Regions from separate parts of the Paenibacillus donghaensis genome, predicted to be linked through region 2. Evidence: riboswitches for the same ligand, from Rfam matches in the RefSeq annotation. Region 2 holds a riboswitch; each other region holds the start of a gene.
The links. Region 2 has a riboswitch for cyclic di-AMP ahead of B9T62_RS13715 (APC family permease). Riboswitches for the same ligand answer to the same signal wherever they lie in the genome.
Positions count from the first base shown of each region.

Region 1: linked by a shared signal. The riboswitch ahead of B9T62_RS13105 (NfeD family membrane protein) and the one ahead of B9T62_RS13715 (APC family permease) in region 2 are both predicted to bind cyclic di-AMP.
Region 3: linked by a shared signal. The riboswitch ahead of B9T62_RS32150 (resuscitation-promoting factor) and the one ahead of B9T62_RS13715 (APC family permease) in region 2 are both predicted to bind cyclic di-AMP.
Region 4: linked by a shared signal. The riboswitch ahead of B9T62_RS32500 (C40 family peptidase) and the one ahead of B9T62_RS13715 (APC family permease) in region 2 are both predicted to bind cyclic di-AMP.

Region 1 covers NZ_CP021780.1:3,046,969-3,053,105, reverse strand. Annotated here, with positions in the region: gene B9T62_RS13115 (hypothetical protein) at 148-336, opposite strand; gene B9T62_RS13110 (flotillin family protein) at 531-1,952, opposite strand; gene B9T62_RS13105 (NfeD family membrane protein) at 1,975-2,511, opposite strand; cyclic di-AMP (ydaO/yuaA leader) riboswitch at 2,679-2,864, opposite strand; gene B9T62_RS13100 (spore germination protein) at 3,140-4,564, shown strand; gene B9T62_RS13095 (GerAB/ArcD/ProY family transporter) at 4,601-5,695, shown strand; gene B9T62_RS13090 (Ger(x)C family spore germination protein) at 5,692-6,137, shown strand, end outside.
Region 2 covers NZ_CP021780.1:3,182,928-3,189,064, reverse strand. Annotated here, with positions in the region: gene B9T62_RS13725 (DsbA family protein) at 89-820, shown strand; gene B9T62_RS13720 (disulfide oxidoreductase) at 817-1,284, shown strand; cyclic di-AMP (ydaO/yuaA leader) riboswitch at 1,488-1,645, shown strand; gene B9T62_RS13715 (APC family permease) at 1,771-3,588, shown strand; gene B9T62_RS13710 (iron-hydroxamate ABC transporter substrate-binding protein) at 3,919-4,944, shown strand; gene B9T62_RS13705 (FecCD family ABC transporter permease) at 5,124-6,137, shown strand, end outside.
Region 3 covers NZ_CP021780.1:7,090,207-7,096,343, reverse strand. Annotated here, with positions in the region: gene veg (biofilm formation stimulator Veg) at 1-230, opposite strand, end outside; gene yabG (sporulation peptidase YabG) at 468-1,391, opposite strand; gene rsmA (16S rRNA (adenine(1518)-N(6)/adenine(1519)-N(6))-dimethyltransferase RsmA) at 1,546-2,430, opposite strand; gene rnmV (ribonuclease M5) at 2,427-2,978, opposite strand; gene B9T62_RS32150 (resuscitation-promoting factor) at 3,156-4,346, opposite strand; cyclic di-AMP (ydaO/yuaA leader) riboswitch at 4,635-4,862, opposite strand; gene B9T62_RS32145 (TatD family hydrolase) at 5,060-5,830, opposite strand; gene B9T62_RS32140 (HD domain-containing protein) at 5,882-6,137, opposite strand, start outside.
Region 4 covers NZ_CP021780.1:7,162,867-7,169,003, reverse strand. Annotated here, with positions in the region: gene B9T62_RS32520 (YwhD family protein) at 1-137, opposite strand, end outside; gene B9T62_RS32515 (M1 family metallopeptidase) at 231-2,234, shown strand; gene B9T62_RS32510 (hypothetical protein) at 2,240-3,076, shown strand; cyclic di-AMP (ydaO/yuaA leader) riboswitch at 3,296-3,433, shown strand; gene B9T62_RS32505 (C40 family peptidase) at 3,491-3,919, shown strand; cyclic di-AMP (ydaO/yuaA leader) riboswitch at 4,288-4,430, shown strand; gene B9T62_RS32500 (C40 family peptidase) at 4,436-4,927, shown strand; gene B9T62_RS32495 (GNAT family N-acetyltransferase) at 5,189-5,689, shown strand; gene B9T62_RS32490 (c-type cytochrome) at 5,852-6,137, shown strand, end outside.

The DNA of each region.
Region 1 (6,137 bases), 140 kb from region 2:
CAGCAATTTTTTTCTGAATTCCTTTGGGGAGCATTGGTTGTATTTATAGAAGATTCGAGTTCACCATTATAAAACAAGCCCCCTCTCAGGGGTACAAAATAAGCCGATCCAGTAAAGGATCGGCTTATTTTTATAGCTTTCTTAAGTTCAATCACGTTTATTCTCAACAGATTTCATACGGTTTTGATCGTCAGGCAGACGGTCATTACTGAATTCCTGGCCTGCTTCTAACTCACCATGGCCGCAAACACTTCGGGAAAAATTTGTGAACTGCCTTTTTTGCTCATCCAGCTCGTGTTTACGCTTAAGAAGCTCCTGCGGATCCTGATTTGTCATAATGTTAACCTCCTAGGAAATCAAAATAAGTCTCCAAAAATGGAATCATGCTGTTTATTCGCACTACAGAAGTTTTCCATAATAGAGCGGTGCTTATGCAAGAAATTCAAAATCCAGCTTCTCTTTAGTTCTTATAAGGGATCAGCTATTTGATATTCAGATCCCTTCTATACTAAGTTTACGAAGCTATAGAATTATTGCTCTTTATCCCGGCCGAGCAGTCCGCTGAGAGCCTCTGTCACGTTCATACCGGTAAGCGTCTGTGCCAATTCAGGAACTTGGGCCATGATTTTGGCGATATCGCCGGTAATTTTGTTCACGCCGGATGAAGCTCCATCCTGGGATATCACTGTAATCTTATCGACCTTGGCCAGCGGGGAAGCGATTTTGTCAGCCAGCTCTGGCAGAACCTTCAAGAATTCCACTATAAGTGCGGCTTGCGTGAACTGTTTGTACGCTTCAGCTTTCTTCTCCAGTGCCCCCGCTTCCGCCGCACCGGCCAGTTGAACAATTTCCGCGTTGGCTTTCCCCTTCGCCAGTTCTGCTTCCGCTATTGCTAGCCCCCGATTGGTAATTGTGGCCGCCTCTGCTTCCGCCTCAAGAATTTGCCGCTGCTTGGCTGCTTCCGCTCTCATGATCGTAGCCTGGTTCTCCGCCTCAGCAGGCTTGATCACCGTTGCCTCCAACTCCTTCTGTCTCAGCTCAACTTCGATTTCCCGGACGGTCCGGTTGGCCTCCGCTTCCATCTGCGTGATCTTGACCTGTTCGGTAACCAGCGACTGCTTGATTTTGTTCTGCTGCAATTCGTACGCAAGATCCGCTTGTGCTTTTTTCACTTCAGTCTCCAGCTTGAAGTCCGCCTGCTTAATGTTCAAATCCTTCTCGAACAGAGATTCCTTGGCCCGAGCAGCGGTTCCCGCTTCAATGGTGGCCTGATGCGCATTGGCTTTGGCAATGGAGGATTCTTTCTCTGCCTCGGCTTGTTTGATCTGAATGTCGCGTTCCGCTTCCGCCTTGGCGATGCTGGCATCGCGTCGGATGCGCTCAATTTCCGGAACCCCCATATTGTCGATATACCTTTTGTCATCAGTAATTTTCTTAATGGTGAAGCTGACCACCTCAAGCCCCATCTTGTCGAGGTCTTCCGAGCAGGTCTCCCGCATCTTGCTGTTGATTTCGTCAGGTGTCTTTAGAATGGATTCCACTGTTAATTGTCCGATCAAGCCGCGCAAATGGCCTTCCACCGAATGCAGGATAATCGTCTCGCGGTCTTCTTCCGGCCTGTCGATAAACTGCTCACTGGCAGTCAGAATAGCGGTAGGATCGCTTTTAATCTTAATCTGAGCTACCGCCTCTAGGTTGAGCTTGATGCCCTGCCGGGAGAACATCGCCTGCGCAGGGATGACATCGAAGCTCATCAGCATCATGGAGATGGTCTTATTGTTCTGGAAGCCGGGGATGACGAACGTCCCGCCGCCCTGAACCACTCTTTTTCCGCCGAGGCCGTACACAATCATCGCCTGATTGGGCGGAACCTTTTTATAAGCGTTCACAATACTGAACAAAGCCAGCAGGATAACAACAACAATTGCCGAGATTAAATAAAGAATAACCATTCGGTTCGACACTCCCCGTTATTTATAATTGGTCGATTTTCCTCTCGAAGAGGGTTACTGCCGCCATTCCTTTATCCACCTTTAGAATAATCACCCTGTCGCCCCTCACGAGCTGCTGGCCGGTTTCTGCCCGCACTCCAATGGAACGCATCGTTCCATGCAGCACATATTTCATTTCTCCAACAGCTCCATCCATTGCAGAAATGCTGATGTACCCGAGTTGTCCCGCCTGCTCATAATCCATTTTATTCATGCTACTATCATACCGAGTCATCACCCGGGCCAGCACCACATACATCAGACAACCCAGAAGCAAGGCAACCACGGTGCAGATCAGCACCACTGCAAGCATATTCATACCGCTGAACCGGGTAAGCACATAACCAGTGCCACCCCAGACCGCGACAAACACCATTAGAGGGAGTATGGGCACAAAGCCCGGACCACCAGCATCGCCACCTCCCACATGCAGATGACCCGCCAGGCCATGCCCATGAAATCCGCCGCTGAGGAGAAGCATTAATCCAACCCAGAAACACACGATAAATACAGTAACGATAACAATCCCCCCTTTAAAGCATTTTAGATAGTGCCTAATGTCTCTGATTTTCGTTGTTATGAGATTTCTAGTCCTTCATACAGACCAACTTTTCTTTCTGCATGCGCAGCAAAAAGACCACAGAAGCGTCAGGGCTCTCCGTGGTCGGTTAATCGATCATGGCGCTCATCCTCTCTCTTCGAGGCTTACGGGGTTAGCTGACGGATTCGGGCAGCGAGATTGCCCTACCTTGCCAGATCGGCTTCTCAGCACGCAGCAAGGATTCACCCCAAGTGAGCGGCAGCATCAGAGCGAAAGCCGCAATCACCATTGGTTCCCCCGTTCCCACTATCGGAATTCAGCCATTTGAGAACAGTTATATTACATTCGGTTATTGATTGAATCTTACGCCTGTGGCCATTTAATGTAAAACGTTGCGGATGGCAAAAGAAGCCCAAAATGCCCCCTCTTCACGAATGAAGGCGCATTCTTTGGTTTTGTTCTTAAGCGGTCGATGATTTGCTCATTTTCGCTCCGCTTCAGAACTCTTATCTCATTTCTATCACACATTAAAGTTCCCGTCAGGAATATTCTGCAAATCATTCGGGAACGTTAACAGCAAAACTAATCGAAAGGTGAGCGCCTTATAATGACTAACCAAACTCAGACCTCATTTCCTTCTGTAGATCAAAATTCCGATTACATCGAAGCCGCACTGTTCTATACAAGTGACCTCAAAAAAAGATGCTTATCCTTTCACGGAAAGGAAGGAATGGTCATTTATCTGGAGTCTCTCACTGATACAGATTTGATTGAACGAAATGTGATTGTTCCTTTTAGCCGTAATCAGGACAAAGACCTTCCTGAGCTGTTCACAACACTTAGTTTCAGTTTGGAAACAGAACTAAACCAAGGTATTCAGGGGCTTCTTGAAGGAAGCTGTCTTTATTTTTTAGAAGGAACGTCTGAATTTTATGTCCTCTTCACTCCTGCCAAATACGAACGAAGCATTAGCGAACCTGAGAATGAAGGGGTTATTCGGGGACCTCATAACGGTTTTATTGAACAGATGAAGGTTAACTTATACCTGATTCGGAAACAAATAGCATCCCCAAACCTTATTGTCCGCTACTTCACACTTGGAAAATTCGCCCCCAAACAGGTAGGCATGGTATATATGGAGAATATCGCCAAACCTGAATTGATAAAGATTGTAGAATCAAGAATAAAGAAGATTTCGCTCGATTGGGTAATCACCACTGGCTTTATTCAGGAATTGACGGAGGATAACTCCTTCTCCATATTTCCACAACTAATCAATACGGAGCGTCCGGACCATACCTCATCCTATTTACTGGACGGATATGTCGCCCTACTGCTGGATGGGGACCCTACAGCTTTGATTTTGCCGGCGAGCTTCTTCAGCTTTTATCAGACACCGGATGACTATAACAATCGATGGATGATCGCTTCTTTTGTCCGGTTTATCCGTCTGATCGGCTTTGTAACAGCATTTCAGTTGCCAGCGCTCTACATTGCCACTGTTTCTTTCCACTCCAATGTCCTTCCCTTGCAATTGTTCTTTTCGATTCAAGGTTTATTGACCCGGGTCCCTTTTCCTCCGCTGATTGAAGCGATGCTGCTTGAACTTATATTCGAACTGTTGCGGGAAGCAGGACTTCGTCTGCCCAACCGTGTAGGTCAGACTATTGGGATTGTTGGGGGGTTGGTTATCGGGGATGCAATTGTTAAGGCAGGACTGGTTTCTTATTCGATGATCATTGTTGTAGCGTTGACTGCCATTGCATCTTTTCTTATCCCTTCCAACGAAATGAGCTCTGCTATCCGGTTTATGCGGTTTCCATTGATGATTGCTGCCTCATTATTCGGATATATTGGGATATCATTTGGGTTAACACTCATTTTCATACATTTGTGCAAGCTAGAATCTTTTGGGCAACCCTACCTTAGACCATTAAGTCCGTTAAATTTTCAAGGCCTGAAGGATACCTTCGTACGCTTTCCAATTTGGTCCATCCGAAAGAGTACAAGCAACCCAAAAACGAATAAATGATCATTAATCTACACAGTACTTACAGGAGTTGATACGGTGGCTCAAAAAGAAAAAAAGATCACAAGGGGACAACTCTTCCTTTTTATTATTCAAGCCCAAATCGGTGTTGGTATTCTGTCTCTTCCTAACAAACTTAACGAAACTGCCAAAGGTGGAGGTGGACTTTCTGTTTTAGTTGCAGGGGTTATTACCCAACTTGTCATCATTCTCCTGTGGGTCCTGCTGAAGAAATTCCCCGGTCTTAACCTATTCGGTATTTGCATAAAACTTGGAGGCCCGATTATTGGCAGTCTATTGATTATTCTGTACATCGGTTACTTTATTCTGCTTGGCTCCAATATTATGCTTAGTGCCGTTGAGGTGCTCCGGAGATGGATGCTGCAAACTACGCCAAGATGGGCTGTACTAGCTCTTTTTTCTATCATGACTCTCTATCTCGCAAGAGAAAAGCTGACAGTATTGGCAAGATTTTATACGCTAGCTTCCATGCTTTTTATTCCACTGTTTTTATTTATCATCTATGGATTAACTCAAGCCCATCTAGAAAATATGTTACCGCTATTGGAAAAAGGTTTCTGGAATATCGTAAAAGGAGCAAAGGAAACAACCATATCTATGTATGGTTTCGAATTAATGCTGATCATCTACCCGCTGTCTGAAGGTACAGATAAACAAAAATTGATAACGGTCAGTCTCTCTAACTTGTTTGTGACTCTGTTCTATTTCTTCGTGGTCTCTACCTGTCTGATGTTCTTTAACTCCGAGCAAATCAAAATGATTCCCGAACCGGTCATTTACTTAATGAAATCTCTAAGCTTTTTCATTATAGACCGTGCAGATATCTTGTTTTTGCCGATCTGGACCATAACCCTTGTATGTTCTATCGTAAGCTATTGCTATGCAGCGTCCATGGGGTTCAGTGTTTTATTGAGACGGAAAAGCCATCGAAATTTTACTCCGTTTGTGAAAATCATTACATTTATAATCGCGCTTGCGCCAGTCACTTCTGTTGGCATTCATCTACTGGATACAGCCTCTACATATGCTGCCTATCTCTTTATTGGTGGACTCCCGCTGGTAATGTTAATCATTTCTCTATTTATAAAGAGAAAAGGAAGTGGCCTTGCATGAGATGGCGCGTGAAATTAGGAACGTTTGCACTGTCGGTGTTGATTATTCTTTTCCCCCTCAGCCTCACCGGATGCTGGGACCGGGAATATTTGAAAGACTTGCATCTGGCCTACAGTGTGGGGTTTGATCTAAGTGAAAATGGAATGATAAAAGAAACTGTGGAATTAATCATTCCACCTGATATTGAGCAAAAAGCTACTACGAGCGAAATTCATACGAGTTATGGACATAACCTACGTAGTGCCAGCAATGAGATGCGTAATCGAGTGAGGGGAAACATAAGATTTCTTAAAAATGGTTTTCAATTATTTGGAAAGTCAGTGGCCGAGCATGGCCTTTACTCTAATTTGGATGTGAACTTCAGGGATCCAACCAACCCGACATCCAACGTTAGGGTAATTATTGCGGAAGGAAATGCCTCCGACATTCTTGAACAAAAAAT
Region 2 (6,137 bases):
ATTATATAATTCTAAAATGTACAGAATTCTTATAATTCTTATATATGATTAAATTTCTCCGTCCGCTAAGGACAGAAAGGAACCATCCTTGAGCAAAACAAAAAAACCACAAGTCCAGGCTCCTCAAAAGAGCAAACAGGAGATCCGCCGAGCCCAGCAGGAGCAGGCTAAGCAAAAAACGAGGCTGCTCATTATCGGTTCAGTGGCCGTTGTAGTCATACTCTTTGTAGCCCTCTTCATGCTTACCTCTAGGGACAAGGTAACCAGCTTCAATTATGATGAGATGCCGCGGCTCGGCAGTGCGGATGCGCCGGTCAAGATTGTCGAGTTCGGCGATTACAAATGTCCGGCCTGTTCCCAATTTGCCGGTCTGATTAAACCTCAGCTTGTCCAGGATTATATTGATCAAGGCAAGGCATCCTTCCATTTCGTGAACATGGCCTTCATTGCTACCGATTCGACAACAGCCTCCTTGGCAGCCTTGTCTGTCTATCATCAGGACAACGAAGCCTTCTGGAAGTATTATGACGCCCTCTATGCCAATCAGGGAGCAGAGGATGTGGAGTGGGCTACTGCGGATTATCTGGTTGAGCTTGCCAAGCAGCTGGATCTGGGAATTGATCTGGAGCTGCTGCGCAAAGACATTGATGAGCATACCTACGTGGATGAACTGGACAGAGATATTGAGCTGGCCAAAGACAAAAAAGTTTCCTCTACCCCAACATTATTTATCAACGGAGTGAAGAGCGATAAGGCGTTTGATGCAGCCGCGCTGTCAGCCCAGATTGATGCCGCCCTGGAGAAGGCGGGAACGAAGTGAAGAGCTTCAGTTCCTTCTGCCGCCGCAATGCGCTCTATCTGGCCTGGTTCGTCTCGCTGGTTGCTGTAGCCGGCAGCCTGTACCTCAGTGAGGTGCTGAAATACGAGCCCTGCAAGCTGTGCTGGTTCCAGCGGATCTTTATGTATCCGCAATTGTTTCTGCTGGGCATCGCTACATACCGGGGGGACAAGCGGATTATCCCTTACGTGCTGCCGCTGAGTATTATTGGCGGCAGTATCTCACTGTATCATTATGCAGAGCAGAAAATCCCTGCCCTCAGTGAGGTGCTTCCCTGCACCATCGGTGTTCCCTGCAACCAGGATTATCTGAATCTGTGGGGATTTGTAACCATTCCGCTGCTGGCCCTGATCGCCTTCACTCTGATCACGATTTTGCTGTTGATGGGACGCAAGAGCGATCACGTGGAAACGGATGATAATTCTGAACAATTGATGAATGATTAAGCGAATATTTTTAGTTAAAATTGCAGTCGTTTCCCTAGAAAAACACGGGCCGAAGGGCTAATGAAAGATAATGAAAGAGAATGAAAGAGAGTAACCTACAGGATGATCTATTTGCTCCTTTTGGTACTTTTTTCATTCTTTTTTCATTTATTTCTCCGCTTTACGGAAGGCGGGTTGTAGACTAATATTAGACCTTGTGAGAAGTTGAATATGCGCTGAATTTTCCGCAAGGGAAAACGGGGGAACCACACTTGGCCACAAGGGCCAAAGGGGTGAATCGCAAAGGTCTAGAGGACCGGACCGTAGGGCTACCACAGCCCGAATCCGCCAGCTAACCTCGTAAGCAAAGGTGGGATAATGACCATGCCGTAAGCATGCGGATCATTTCCGTAGGCTTATTTTTGTGCCTGAATTTATGAAATCCACCAATGAAAAGTGCGCGCGGTAACACCGTTTCAACTCACCAAGAGAGGAACTGTTTCTACAATGGTAAGCAAGGTAAAGCGACTATTGATCGGGCGTCCGATGAAGTCGAACGAACTCGATCATGAAAAGTTATCCAAGGTTAAAGCTCTGGCTGTTCTGTCCTCAGACGCACTCTCGTCAGTGGCGTATGGTACGGAACAAATTCTGATTGTGCTGGTAGCGGCAGGCTTCACAGCTATCTGGTACTCGTTGCCCATTGCTATAGCCGTATTGGGCCTGCTGGCTATCCTGATCTTCTCCTACCGGCAGACGATCTTCGCCTATCCGCAGGGCGGGGGCGCCTACATTGTCGCCAAAAACAATCTGGGGATTCCCACAGGCCTGCTGGCCGGAGGCTCGCTATTGGTGGACTATATTCTGACGGTTGCGGTAAGTGCTTCGGCGGGGACGGATGCGATCACCTCGGCTTTTCCAAGCCTGCATAACCATACGGTGCTGATCGCAGTGACGGTTATCCTGCTGCTGACGATCATGAACCTGCGCGGTGTTACCGAATCGGCCTCTTTCATTGCTATTCCTGTATATTTGTTTGTTGTGTCCATCTTTGTATTGATTATCTCCGGTGTGTTTAAATATTTGACCGGTGGTGCCCATGCCGACGTGCCCGAGATTGGGGCTGCGGTGTCCAACGTCAGTCTGTTCCTGCTCTTGAAGGCGTTCAGCTCCGGCTGTTCGGCGCTTACGGGTGTGGAGGCGATGTCCAATGCGATCCCCAACTTCAAAGCACCTGCGGAGAAAAATGCCGCCAAAACGCTGATGATTATGGGAGCCATTCTGGGGCTGATGTTCACCGGGATCACCTTGCTGGCTTACTGGTACGGTATCATGCCGAATGAGAAGTCTACCGTGATCTCACAGATTACCGAATCCACCTTCGGGCGTGGTGCTTTGTATTTCTTCATTCAAGCGATTACTGCGGTAATCCTGTTCCTGGCGGCCAATACAGCCTACTCGGCGTTTCCGCTGCTGGCCTTTATGTTTGCGAAGGATAAATATATGCCGCATGCCTTCATGGTGCGCGGGGACCGGCTGGGCTTCTCTAACGGGATTATTTTCCTCGGTGTGTTGTCTGCGCTGCTGGTGGCCGCTTTTCACGGAAATACTGAAGGGCTGATTCCCTTGTACGCGGTTGGAGTGTTCATTCCCTTCACATTGTCACAGCTGGGGATGATGGTCCATTGGTACAAAAAGAAGCCGAAAGGCTGGCAGCAAAAATTCGTCGTGAACACAATCGGCATGCTGACGACCTTGACGATTACACTTATCTTTATTATCACCAAGTTCTCCAGTGTCTGGGTGGCCTTCATCTTCCTGCCCGCTGTCATGTTCGTGTTCTACCGCATCCACAGCCACTATATGAATACGGCAGATGAGCTGCGGATCTGTCCAGCTACCGATAAGCCGATGATTAAGGGCAGTACGGTAGTAGTTCCTGTTGCGGGTGTGACCCGTGCGGTGCTTCATTCCATCAGTTACGCCAAATCGCTGACGGAGAATGTAGTTGCAGTCTATGTAGGCTTTGATGAGGAAGAGATCTGCAAAATGGAGCAGAAGTGGGAGGAGTGGAACCCCGGCGTCCGGCTGATTGTGCTTCGTTCACGGTACCGCAGTATTCTGCGCCCGCTGGTGAAGTTCATCGACACCGTGGAATGGAAGACAGCGACCACCGACCACATTACGATTCTGATCCCGCAGTTTATCACCAAACACTGGTGGCAGGCAGTGCTGCATAATCAGACCAGCTTGTTTATCCGCTCCTATCTGATGAACCAGAAGGACATTGTGGTCGCAACCGTGCCTTATCATTTACACAAGTAGAAACGGCTACGCCGTCCTTTTGAAGGACGGGGCGTTTCAGCGAGAAATAGAAGGACAATTTATAGCGTGAAACATATAAATTCTTATATTTCAAATAAATCGTTCCTGATTGGCGTTAAGGCGGTCTCCTGAAGTAGGGAGCACCGCCTTTTTCTCTTCTTATGAAGGGAAATATGCAGCCATAGATGAAAGATGAAATTTTGTTTTATGCAAATTTATTAATTTTTATGTTGACATAGATAATGAGAATCAATATCATTTAAGAAAGTGAAGCGGAGGACAACCAACCTTTGACTGACCATGGATGTAAATAAATAGGAGGGGTACTTAATGTTTTTGATTAATAAAAAGGGATCGGCCAGCACTAAGGTAGCGATTACAGCGCTGTTGACAGCCATGCTGTTCTTATCCGCTTGCGGGAATAACAACGCCGGGAATGCAGCTAATGCGGGGGCTACAACGGCTCCAACGGCCGCAGCAGCGACAGAAGCTCCAGCAGCTACGGAAGCTCCAGCCGCTGAGCCTCGGACAGTAACTGATGCGATGGGGCATGAAGTGACCATCCCGGCTAACCCGCAGCGGGTGTTGGGCTCTTATCTGGAGGATTATCTGGTAACGCTTGACGTGACCCCGGTCGCACAATGGTCCATTACTAAGGGTGTTCAGGATTATTTATCCACAGAGCTTAAGGATATTCCTGCTATCAGCTACGATCTTCCGCTGGAGGCAGTTACCAGCTTCACTCCGGATTTCATTCTGATCCAATCGGAAGCCCAGGTGCAGAACGGCCTCTATGATCAATTAAGCAAGATTGCCCCTACCTATGTGCTTGGAGATGAGCTGAACAATGACTGGCGTAAGCAACTGCTTAAGATTGGCGAGCTGCTGAACAAGACAGCCGAGGCTGAGCAAGCGCTCAAGACATACGACGAGAAGGCTGCCGATGCCAAGGAGAAGCTACAAGCCTCCATTGGCGATGACTCTGTAGCCGTATTATGGCTGGCATCGAAGAGCTTCTTCATTGTAGATGCCACACGCAGCAGCGGGGCTGTCCTCTACAACGACCTTGGCGTGACTATGCCTAATCTGGTGACAGATATTCCGGAAGAGACCAGAACGAACTGGAACGCGATATCGCTGGAGAAGCTGTCTGAACTGACAGCGGACCATATCATTCTGGTGAACAGCGACAAGACCGAAGGTGCCGAGATCACGAACAGTGACATCTGGAAGGCGATCCCTGCCGTCAAGGCCGGCCATGTGCATGAGTTCAGCTCGAAGACCAGCTGGCTCTACAGTGGAGCCAATGCAGGCTCTAAGATCATTGATGATACGCTGGCCAGCTTGGTGAAATAAGAACACTGTAATGTGTGCAGGTCCAGTATCCCTGGTGGATATGAAGACCTGCACCTTTTTTTAGCGGATTATTCCCTGAACCGGATTGTACATCAAGAGATTATTTGCGATAATGAGAATGATACTTGTTATCATCTGAAGAATCTAAGGATTGGTTGCTTATGAATAAGGAGACGAACATGGTCCCAGCACCGGATTACACAGACACCACAACACAACCTGCAATGGACAAACCCTTGCAGGCACGCCCGGCAGCGGCCCTCACTATTCTCATTCTGGGGCTTGCTGCCATAGCATTTGGCCTGGCGGCTTCCGTCTCGGTGGGAGCTGCCGATATTAAGCTGGCTACCGTATGGGAAGCGGTATTCCACTTCAATCCCGAGGCGATGCAGCACCAGGTGATCCGGACTTTAAGAATTCCGCGCGCGCTGGCCGGAGCATTGGTTGGTGCCTGCTTTGCTGTAGCGGGGGCGATCATGCAAGGCATGACCCGCAACCCGCTCGCAGACTCCGGCCTGCTCGGACTAAACGCCGGGGCAGGGGTAGCCTTGGCCTTGGTGTTTGCCTTTGCTCCCGGACTGCCGTTTACGTATCTTATGCTGTATTGCTTCCTGGGGGCCGCAGTCGCGTCGTTAATTGTATTCGGCATCGGGTCCATGTCCTATAATGGGCTGACGCCGCTGCGGCTCACGCTCGCCGGAGCGGCTGTAAGTTCCTTGCTGCTGGCGCTCAGCCAGGGCGTAGCGATCTTGTTTCATCTCTCACAGGACATCGCCTTCTGGCTGGCCGGAGGTATTGGCGGCGCCAATTGGACACAGCTGAAGATCATGGGTCCTGTTGTGGGAGCAGCCTTGCTGGCCGCTCTGATGTTGTCCCGTTCCATTACCCTGCTCAGTCTGGGCAGAGATGTGGCCGCAGGCTTGGGGCAGCGCACAAGGCTGGTACAGCTTGGCGGTATGATTGTGGTCACTGTTCTTGCCGGAACTGCTGTAGCAGCGGTAGGGCCGGTTGCTTTTGTCGGACTGATTATTCCGCATATCACTCGTTATCTGGTAGGGGTGGATTACCGCTGGATCATTCCTTGCTCCGCCGTACTGGGCAGTCTGCTGATCATTCTCGCCGATATTGGCGCAAGAATGATTAATGCCCCTTATGAGACACCGCTCGGCGCTTTGATCGCGATCATTGGCGTT
Region 3 (6,137 bases), 3.9 Mb from region 2:
ACTGTAATCTCTACAGATTCAGTAAGGATGTCGGCATAGCTATAGGAGACACGCTTAAAGGTCTGTTGCTCCTGATCCAATTTGACAATAAAAACAGAAGGGTACGTTTCTTCCAGGACACCGGTGCGTTCAACGGTCTTGCGACGTCCACCGTTAGCGCGCAACGTGATCTTATGACCGACATGAGCTTCGAGACTGCGTTTAATTTCCAACAGCGCGTTATTAGCCATTACCTGACGACCACCTCTTTCCTTGTCCATTATACAACTTTCAGTAACAAATGTCAAAGCAAATAAATAATTATAGATGATGCTAAAAAAGTTGTCAACGGAATTTTTTTTGACGGATTGAGAGTGGAGAAATGGCCTTGTTAGCTGTAATAGAATTAATAGCAAAAAAGAAGGGATGAGCAGACGCTCCCCCTCCTATATGGCCTTGACGGCACAATGCTGCCACTTGCCTCGGCTTCAAATCGCCGAGGGCGTAACCTTCAGCGCAGATAGATTCTGCAGGCGTGGCATGCCGATCCTGAAGCTGCCGCGTGTCTCCACGCCGCCGATTCCCTGACTGCCGCTGATCGTATGATTTAACACGTCGTTCAGGTTGACCGTCTCACGGATGGAAGTAAACGAAGCCTTGGCTGCAACGTATACCGGGTCCAGTGCATGAATCAGAATCCGCCCGGGCGAGCTTGCAAAGTTAGCGCCCGCTCCCAGCAGCGCTTCAAAGTGAGACTGGCAGGCACCGGCCACAATAGTGAGCGCATCGAAATTGCGTTCATATTCACGGGCGATCCGGATGGCAGCTATGAAGTTCTGTGAATTCTTATAGCTGTTCAAGCTGTATAAATCATAAGTATGCGGCCCTTTGAGCACACCATCATGACCGGTAATGACCACGATGGATGGACGCACACGCGGCAGCAGCCGGTATAGGGTATCCGCCATCGATGATTCATGGACATGATGTCCTTCCGCCGGAATTCGCAGCTGCTCATACAGACTAAGGCTCTTGTTCAGATAGGACGGGTCACCGTCCAGATGCAACACTTTGCCTGGCACCTCGAAATAAGAGGCCTCCTTGGAGGCCTGCGGCGCTGCCCATGACCCGGAATCTCCCGCCGCTGCCGAGAGTGTGCTGCCGCTGCGCTGGCTCTGCTCCTGACGGTCCCGCTGCAGCTGCGTTAAAGATTCCTTTGCTTTGATCTGTGCCTGCTGCCCCCGCTCCGTTACCCGGGTAGGAGGCACCTGAACCAAGTCGTCCAGCGGTGAATCCGCCAGCAGTCGGAACTCTGTCCCCTTGATAACGGCTCCATTCTGCACGATCTGCTCTACACGAAACGTCAAATCGCCGCCATAGGATTTACGGACGACCAAGTCTCCTAAATTCATTACAAACCACCACCTCTACCCCCATCGTATGGGCAAAAGCCTCTATTGGTTCATAGCCGGAGCGATTTAGAGCGTCTCTTCAAACCTAAGGCTTCAGGATGATTATCACAGATCTTTGTCCTCCGAATCATCGGGTTTGAAGACACCTCCTAGATCAGACGATTCCCGCAGCAAGCAGCACATCGCTTAAGGTGGCGTATTCCTGAAGACTGAGTGTCTCCCCTCGTCTTACCGGTTCTATCCCTGCTTCAGCCAGTAGAAGCTCCAGACGCTCGCGCCCTTCATTCGGGAAGTACCGTGCCTTCAGATTGTTCGCTATCGTCTTGCGGCGCTGCGTGAAGCAGGCCTGCACCACTTCGAAGAAATGCTTCTCATCGGCAACCTGTACCGGCGGCACATCTCTGACCTTCAGACGGATAACCGCAGACTCCACATTCGGCTCAGGAATAAATACCGTACGCGGCACAATGCAGACCAACTCAGGTTCGCTGTAATACTGCACGGCAATACTGAGGCTGCCATACTCCTTGCCTCCAGGTGACGCTGCCATACGCTCTGCAACTTCCTTCTGGATCATGACCACAATGTTCTCCAGCGGCAGCTTCTCCTCCAGCAGCTTCATCAGAATCGGTGTGGTGACGTAATAAGGCAGATTGGCAACCACACTGACCTTGTCCACAGTGGCGAAGTCCTCGGCGAACAGCTCCTGCAGGTTGACCTGCAGCACATCGTCGTTGCGGACCTTCACATGAGGATACGGCGCGAGAACATCACGCAGAATGGGAATCAGCCGCCGGTCGATCTCGACAGCCGTTACATGGCCTGCCGCCATCGCCAGCCGTTCGGTAAGTGCTCCGATCCCGGGGCCAATCTCCAATGCGCCAGAGACTTCAGTCAGTCCGGCCGCATCAACAATTTTATCCAGAATGTTCTGGTCAATCAGGAAATTCTGGCCCAGGCTCTTCTTGAACTTGAAGCCGTAGCGCTGAATGATTTCCTTCGTGCGTTTGGGGGTTGATATTTCTCCATTGCCACTCATGAGGTAATGCCTCCCTGATCAATTTGTGCGAGAGCCCCGGCAAATTCCTCCCGCGTAATTCCAAACATCGCCAGCCGTTTGTACAGCTGCTTGCCGTTGCAATATCCAATGCCCAGCAGATTGCCGAGCGCCATTCTTCTCTCAGCCGCACGGGCGTGTACAAGCATCCCTGCTGCCATAAGATCCTCAATCCCAATCAGGGCGGGTGCCCCTTCAAAAGAGGTGTGCACATGCTCCAGGGCATGGCGGATCGCCTCAGGCGAGGCGTTCTCAACCCCGATATCGCCCTTGCGGGTAGCCTCCTTCTCCGGGATAAAAGCATGCTTGCAGCCTGGAACCTTCGACGAGACAATCTTGCGGATACGTTCTCCCGCATGATCGGGATCGGTCAGGATAATAACTCCTCGGCGCTCCATAGCCAGTGCGACCTTTGCGATCACAGTCCGGTCCACTGCCGATCCGCCGGTCTCAATGGTGTCTGCCTCTACCGCCCGCTTAATGGCGATGGTGTCGCTTTTGCCTTCAACGACGATCAATTCCTTGATCAATGGGTTAACTCCTCTCAAAAACGCAAAAAGAAGAGGATTCGCTCCTCTTCTTTTTGGCTAAAGAATGTATAAGTGGTGAGCGGTTGCTCCGTGATCTCTATAAGAGATTTGGCGTCCATAGTTGCTTTCACCACTATAGCCTATCAACCGAAAATTTGCAAAAGGATGCTGCCAGCCTTAGTTAAGTTCAGGCTTCACCGGACCAATAACGTAAACGGTACGCGATTTGCGACCAAAGTTGCGGGCTTGGCTGAGTGAATCATAATAAATATCCACTTTATGGCCTTTAATGGCACCGCCTGTATCTTCTGCACGGCGGAATCCCAATCCTTCGATATACACCCACCAGCCGATAGGTATTATTCTAGGATCAACGGCAATAGTCCGCCCTTCCGTTACACGTGTGCCGGAAGCCGTGCGTGTTCCAATGCCTGGCTCTTCTGAAGAGTATGCCGTCATCGAGACATTCTTAATCACTTTTTTGTATTCAAAATCTACGCCGGCTTTACTGGTCACATTATTGCTTTTCTCAGAAACCTTGGCAGTCTTGGTTTTAGCTGTGGAAGTTTTGGTTTTGGTTTGGGTTTGGGTTGCAGTAGCTGTTGTAGCAGCCAGGACAGGCACAGGAATTTTTTTGGTTCCGATCGCGATAACCTTGTCTTTGGTTACGGTCTGAACTTCTTTACCAATCATGCGCATAGAGGCCAGTTCTCCATCTTGGTAGATCTTCTCAATATGCTGAATCATGACACCTGGTTTACCTGCTTGTGCGACTCTTACTGTACCCTTTGGGAGGGAGGGGTCTGCGGTCTTGATGACCCGAAAAGGCAGGTTTGTTGTCCGCTGAACGGTTTGCTTGTTGATGCGGAGAATTGTAATCTCCATGTTGGCGGAAACTGAAGTCTCTAACGAAGGGAATATCTTGTCATCGCCATCAACGGCTATGCCAAACTTGCTGATAGCCTTACCGATGGTATCCTCGGTGGTATGCAGCACCTTTGTCGTTCCGTCTGCAACAACACTAAGCTGCTGCGCACGGTTAATCATGACGCGATCGCCATCTTGTATTTCATCACTCAGACCCAAAGATATTTCATCATGCGGCTGCAGCGAAATTTGTTCCTTGGCCAGCACATCGCTAAGCAGCGATTCACGCGTCTCCAGCGTTTGTACATGACCGTCAATAATTACAGAAATCTGTTTCGTAGTGCTCTGACCGTGTACATAAAGCAGAATAATCAGCGCGATCAGAATTGAGAATGCGCCGGCAAGTGAAAGTACGCGAAGATTCACCTGCTCCCACCGTAAAGCGATAGACTTGCTGGATGATTGCGAATCATGGGATACCTCTGGTTGGAATACACCCATTCTCTCCATCCTCCTTACATAGCCCCGTCGTCCAATGTATATTCAAGTTGACTGAATCGTGTTTGACGAAACTAAGTTGAGATTGTCACAGGATACGCAGCCTTAATTGCCTCCGCGTCTCCTGCTCATGGATCGCCTGCCCGGCACAGTTGCCCCCACAGCTGTTATATAACAGTATGCAGGGTTCATTCACAGTATTCAAAACAAAAAAAGCCTAAAAAGAGTTCTTGTGAGGACTCTTTCGTGGCTTCTCCGTGTATCGAAATACGGAATGTTTATGCACGAGGTTTCCTCTCTTACTTGCGCTTACGGGGTTAGCTGTCGGGTTCGGACGAAAGAGAGACGCCCTATCTTGGGTCACCCGCTCACGGCGGTTGCCCTTAAATTCACCCCAAAGACCACGTGAAGAAATCAAATAGTGCCTGCGGCAGTACGTGCTGTACTCGATGTACGGACATGCGGCAGCGCATTATTGGTTCCCCCGTTCTCCTGACGGAGACTCAGCGAGACGATTCATGATCAGTGGCTGTCACAGTAACAACAGTTCACTGCACTGAAAAGATGATATCCTGTTTTGATACATATTGTAAAGCACGATTCAAGCACGTTTAAGCAGATTTAAGGTTAAAATATTGTAATATTCAGGTGTTTTATTGTTAAAAAACATTAATATATCGTCTATACTCCATTTTTCAGCTATTTTTCTCCTGATTTCAGACAATTCCAAATCGTTCCAGTGCGTTCGCATAGGTAATTTGGGCCAATTCCTCCCATTTCATCCCTTTAATTTCCGCCGCAGCCTCTGCGACCAATTTCACATAAGCACTCTCATTTCGTTTGCCTCGGAAGGGATGCGGAGTCAGATATGGGGAGTCGGTTTCGATCAATAGGCGGTCCAGTGGAGTCTTCGCAAGCACCTCTTTAGGCACTCTTGCGTTCTTAAACGTAATCGGCCCTCCGAAGGAGAGATGGAACCCCAGATCCAAGCACATTTTCGCAGTCTCCCAACTGCCGGAGAAGGAGTGCATGACGCCGCCAACCTCATTTGCTTTTTCCTCACGGAGAATTCTTACGACATCCTCATGCGCATCTCTGTCATGAATACAGATCGGCATTCCCAGCTCGCGGGCCAGACCAATTTGTTTACGAAATACTTCGTGTTGCACTTCTTTCGGGGAAGTGTCCCAGTAATAGTCCAGACCGATCTCTCCAATCGCTACCACCTTCTCATGCTTGCAGAGCGAGGCAATCCATTCAAGGTCACCATCCTTCATCGTAACCGCATCCTGCGGGTGCCAGCCAACGGCTGCATAAATATGTTCATACGTTTCCGCAAGCTTCATCGTGGAAGGTATGGTTTCACGGTTAAATCCAATGTTGATCATTTTGCTGACTCCGGCTTCTGTCGCCCGGGCAATCACTTCCTCCCGGTCCTCGTCGAATTGTGGAGCATCCAGATGGGTATGGGTATCAAAAAGAAACATATTTTTCCTCTCCTCACTTGATTTTCATGATGAATTCTATATATTTTTGGATTATTTTGCGAAGATTTCGGCAATGGAATCGGGCAATCTGGTAAGGGCTTTCTTTACCTTATCCTGCGGGAAATACAAATGATATCTTCCCCGGTGAATCCCGCTGATTGACCGTACGATATCCGAAACCTCCGAAATTTCCCTCAGTCGTTCATGCCGGTCAAGCAGCAGAATCTGCTTGCTGTCGAAACCCTCTCCCGGACGGAAGACATCATAAGGTAAATCTGTCGGATAATCAATTTCCAGGTCATATTCT
Region 4 (6,137 bases), 4.0 Mb from region 2:
CCGTCAATAATAACGGGCGATACATTATTCAGATCAATAGAGCCTGCTCCAAATCCTTTATGCTTGCTCTTGGCATTCACAATGTTCAAGGCAATCTGCTTCTTGCCTTCCGGTTGTATATTATCCACAGTGCACATCCTTCCTCGTACGAATAATTTAATTTTAGCTAATAATGCGGCGAATGCAAACATATACATCCCGTAGATGCTTGTCACGGGAGGAATCACTGTATGAAGCCACTGTCTTTAAGGTTCACGATCTTTGCGACCCTGGCCGCGCTCATGCTGCTGGGAGGAGCCCTATGGAGGTTTGCTGGGGATAGTCCTGCCCCAGCGGCTGTCTATGCCCCCAAAGCGGCCAAGTCCCCTGGCCTGTCTCTGCCGGCGCCCGCTCCCCGGCTTCCGGCAGCGGAAGCGGTCCCTGTTCCTGCGGCGACCGTATTAAGCGAACGGATAGTGGAGTATCACCTCGACGTGAAGCTTGTGGAGGAGAGCGGAGTTCTCAGCGGAGCTGAGACGGTAACCTGGACACATCCGGGCAAAAAACCGGTCAGCGACCTCTATTTTCACCTCTATCCCAATGCCTTCGCCTCCAAGAACACCACCTTTATGAAAGAATCAGGCGGGGAATTGCGGGGAGATACGATGCCGGAGAACGGCTTCGGAAACATGAATCTGACCGATCTGCGCACAGCCGACGGAATATCACTGATGCAGCGGCTGCAGTATGTGCAGCCCGACGATGGCAATCCGGACGACCGGACGCTGGTGAAGGTGCATCTCCCACAGCCCGTTCATGGCGGAGAGAGCATCACACTTAAGCTTCAGTTTGAAGTGAAGCTGCCCAAAATATTCGCCCGCATGGGCACCTCCGGCCCGTTTGTAATGGCAGGGCAATGGTACCCCAAGCTGAGCGTATATGAACCTGCAGGTACCCGAGGGGCCAAGGAGGAGGGCTGGAACCTTCACCAGTATCACGGAACCTCAGAGTTCTACAGTGATTTCGGCATATTTAACGTAAGAGTATCTGTTCCCTCCAATTATACGGTTGCCGCTACCGGATTTCCGGTCAAGCCGTCGTCTGTGGTACAAGATCGCCGGATTTATCAGTTCTACGCCGACGATGTACATGATTTCGCCTGGGCTGCTTCTCCCGACTTTGTGGTTGCCGAGGAAGCGTTCTCTACGGCGGAGGTCCCTGGCGTGCGGATCAAGCTCTACCTGGACCCGATGCATAAGGATCTGCAGGAACGGTACTTCCAGGCAGCCAAGGCGGCCTTAGCCTCTTTCAGCAAATGGTACGGGCCCTATCCATATACCACCTTATCCATTGTTGTCCCGCCCAAAGGGGGGAATGGCGCAGGCGGCATGGAATATCCCACGCTGATCACAGCCTTTGGAGCCTCCGAGGCGTCACCGGACCTTTCGCTTGAGCGTACGGTTATCCATGAGATTGGTCATCAATATTTCTATGGCATGCTGGCCAGCAATGAATTTGAAGAAGCCTGGCTGGATGAAGGCTTCACTTCCTACGCCGAGGAGCGGTTGATGGAGCAGGAATATGGCGTCCCCTCCAATCTTCCTATCCAGGCGAGCCTGGCTTTTCCATCCCTGCCGCTGAATCTGGAGACCTGGAAATATGGCAATGCAGATGCCTACGCCCGGAATGTGTATCTTCGCGGCAAACTGGTGCTGAAGGATATTGAACAGCAGGTGGGCAGCACTGCAATGGACAGCATCTTGTCTGCCTATACCCGTAAATACCGCTTCCGCCATCCTTCCAGCAGCGATTTCCAGCGCACTGTGGAGAAGGTAACGGGACAGTCCTGGCAGTCCTATTTCGACCAGTATGTCTATAGCGGAGGGGCACCCGATTTCGCCATAGACAGTATTACGTCCTCTTCTCAGGCAGAAGGAAGCTCTCACAGCTATCAATCCCGGGTCCAAGTCTCGAACCACGGCAGCGAGTATGCCAAGGTACCCGTTCGGTTTAATTTCTCCGACGGGACTGCCGTCGAGCGGATTTGGAGCGGCAACGGGACGGAAACCACCTTTCAGCTCTCCCACAACAGCCCCCTGTTGTCGGCGGAGATCGACCCGGGCCATACGGTTCTGCTGGAGAGCAAGCACCTGAATAACTTCAGACTGGCGGAGCTTGACCGCAAATCACTTTCCCGCTGGACATTAAGTTTGACGAAACTGCTGGAAACAGCGCTTAATACATTGGTCTGGTGAGGTGAATGATGGTGAGAACTTCATTAACCCGTGGCTGGCGCAGCATGAAGGAGCAGTCCTATATCCTTATCCTGCTGTTTATCTACCGGCTGCTGTGGGGCTATTTTCTGTACCGGTTCGTAAGGTCGGCGGTGATCCCTGTGATGCAGCATTACCCTACCGCCGATGCAGGCGGCAGTGCGCTGGGGCGCCTGCTCTTCTACATTGAAGGCCAATTTGCCTTAAGCTCAGATTCTGCGGTACACGGGTGGCTCCTGATGCTGCTTGCGCTCTCCCTGCTCCGGCTGCTTGCTTCACCCTTTATCAGGGCAGGGCTAATCTACGAGCTGCACCAGGAGAGTAAGGGAGAACGCGGTCTGTTCTTTTTTCCCGGCATGAAGCTGCACGGACTGTCTGTACTGCTGCTTAGCCTGGTGGAGTGGCTGCTGGCACTGCTTCCGCTCTGGTGGCTTGCCCCCAAAGTGTACGGGCTGCTGCTCTCCTCAGTTATGGATTATTCAAAACTGCTTACAGTGGTCCCCTATATACTGGCTTGGCTGGTTTATCTCTACCTGGTGCGGCTATTCATTCTTTATATGCAGTTTGGTTGTACGGCTGGAAACGGAATGTTCTCTTCGCTGCTGATTGCCTTTCAAGTTCTGTTCTCAGCAATCTTAATATCGCTTGTACTGGGGGCTGGCGGATTAGCCCTGCTGCTGATTAGCGGCCTCACTGGTATTTTTGCTCCGGGCCTATCTGCACTCCTGGTCCGCCAGCTCTGCCCGCTTCCTGCCACCCTGTTCCGAATGTGGGGAGTAGCTGCCCAATATCATCTATGGCACAGCAAGCGCTTTCCACAATAATACAGGCAATATTTGGACATAATAGAAAACCACTGCCTCCAGGTTTGGGACAGTGGTTTTTTTGTTGTGCACATCTGCTTAGAAGATTTGCAAAACTCTAAATCCTCTGATACAATGATGCCTGTACTACTAGTAACAACTTTGTAATCTTTTGAATTGTTTTATTCATAATTGCATGCAAACCGTCGGTTCTGACAACGATTGAAAGTCACTATTCTGGTGCATAACACGCCAAATTCCCTGCACCGGGAAGTGGGGGAACCATATTTTGGGTGAATTGATCTCGTAACAGAGGGATCATAGGGAATCTTCTACCGAACCCTTAAGCTAACCTCGCAGGCCTTGGAAGGAGTACATCTTTTGAAGATTCAGTTCTTTAAGAAAAAATTCGTCGCAGCTGCATTAGGGCTTGTTATGGCATTCTCGATTGGCGGAGGCAGCGCTTTTGCCGATTCTAAGATGGACAACGTTATTACAAAAACACTGGGAACGACATATAGAACCGGAGGAACAACCACATCCGGATTCGATTGCTCTGGATTTACGAAATATGTCTTCACCAAGATGGGCCTCAGCCTGCCGCGCACCTCGAAAGCACAATATAATGTTGGAACTACTGTATCGAAAAGTAAATTGCGCTCCGGCGATCTGGTATTCTTCAACACGCTCGGCAACGGAATTTCTCATGTTGGAATTTATGTTGGCAATGGCAAGTTCGCGCAGTCATCCTCATCGCGTGGTGTTACCATCACTTCCTTGAGTCAAGCCTATTGGGCCAACCGCTACGTTGGCGCCAAAAGAGTTATGAGTACGTCCTCGTACCAAGCTGTGGCCTACGATTGAAATTTCCCCACAACCTTAACCCCTATCATAGACTTAACCACCCGGACTTGATTATTGTCGTAATCAGGTTCGGTTTTTTTCTTTCCTTATTCTACCTTTTACACCGATCGATCCGTCGCGAAACAGCTTTTCCCCATTATTTCAAGAAAAATTTGTAAAAATACCACAAAGCCGCGTACTCCCCAGTATTTTGCCGCTCTGAATCTCCAATTCAGCTAATATTTCTGCATTAATATGTTATAAGTGATTGCCAAGCGCCAGCTTCTTTGTTACAATAATCGCAGTGAAGTTTTAGTAACATTTTTGTAATTATTCAGTTATGTTTTGCTAAGGTTTTGTCATGTATTGGTTACAAGCTAATCCTAATCAAACAGTATGTGCCGAGTTCCCTAACAATCAGGGAAACGGGGGAACCAACTTTGGGTGAATTGACCTCCTATTCTAAGAGGGGTCATAGGGGACCTTCAACCGAACCCTTAAGCTAACCTCGTAGGCATTTGGAAGGGGTATACACTTTTGAAGAAGAAGTTAGCAGCCGCATTACTCAGCTTTTCCATTGTTCTCACTATGGGAGCAGGAAGCGCTTTCGCCGATTCCAAGATGGATAAGGTAATCGACAACACTCTTGGAACGAAATACGTATCCGGCGGAGTTTCCACCAACGGATTTGATTGCTCTGGATTTACCATGTATGTGTTTGACAAGATCGGCATTAATCTTCCTCACCAATCCGGTTCCCAATACCAGATGGGCACAGCGATCTCACGCAGTGACCTGAGAGAAGGCGATCTTCTATTCTTCAATACAAGCGGCAAAGGTGTATCCCATGTTGGAATTTATGTTGGCGACGACAAGTTCGCACATGCATCATCCAAACGCGGTGTAACCATCAGCACACTGAGTGACAGCTATTACGTTGACCGTTACGTTGGCGCTAAACGTATCATGAGTACAGATGCTTACCATGATGTTGCCAGCGATGTTCAAGACAATGACAATGTTGAATAATAAGTAGCTCTTACAGAAGCTCTTTTCCGAGGTTGTTGCCACAACTCTCCGGGAAGGAGCTTATTTTTGTCTATATTTTTTATTTACCCCTCCCATAGAGTGCCAAACAGTAAATCTGCCGAAAAATCCATTTTAATAAAATATAATTTGTAATTTGTCAAGTTTCAGCCTTGTTCAGTTATTTTTGCGTCGCATCAGGCCGATAGTGGATATAATTTAGATATATCGTATTTCGCACGCGAAAGGAGGCCTCGTTGCCTTATGATCTCTTCCCCCGTTACGTTTCATGTAGTACCGATGGAGTCCGGGCATGGTGAGGATATTTGCCAGTGGGATTACCAGCCGCCGTACAACATCTATGGCTGGATGCCCTGGAAGCAGATGCAGGAGCTTGGCATTGAATTCGGCGACCCTCAGCTTCGTGAAGAACAATATGTATCTGTTATTAATGACCAGGGTGACTTATGCGGATTCGCACAGCTTTTTCCTATGGAAGGCGTGGTTCGGCTGGGAATCGGCATGCGCCCGGAGTTATGCGGCCAGGGGCTGGGCTCTTCATTTATGAACGCCATTGTAAAGAAGGCTCTAGCACGGTATCCGGAGCGGGAGATTGACCTGGAGGTGCTCACTTGGAACCAGCGTGCGATCCGGACCTACCGCAAGAGCGGATTCACCATTACCGACACCTATGAAAAGCGGACTCCGACCGGAGAGAAGCCGTTTTATTGCATGGTCTATGACCCAACGCAACGGCAGAGCTAATGCCTCAATCTCCTATACAATTGAGCATAAACCCTGTTCATTTTTTTGACACAAATACTATGATAACGCTTTAGCATAAGCTATACTATAAGCAGCAGCTTAAGTAAGAAACGGCTTTGCCGTCCTCTACAAGAGGCGGCATCCCTGAAAGGACGGATGACGATGCAAAAATGGATCATGAGCGGTTTGTTTTTTGCCGCCTGTGCCTTTGCGATTGTGCTGATGTTTGCTCTGCCCGGCAAGGAAGAGGTTGCTGAGGAGCAGAAACCGGCTATGCCGGCCGTACAGCTGGACGCCGCAGCCGCTGAGGAGGTAGTTAAGGCCACCTGCATCTCCTGCCACGGCGACCAGCTGCAGGGCGGAATGGGCCCGAGCCTTCAGCAGGCGGGCGCAGAGCATGATGCCGAGGCAATCTATAGCATAGTCACCAAAGGACGCGGACAAATGC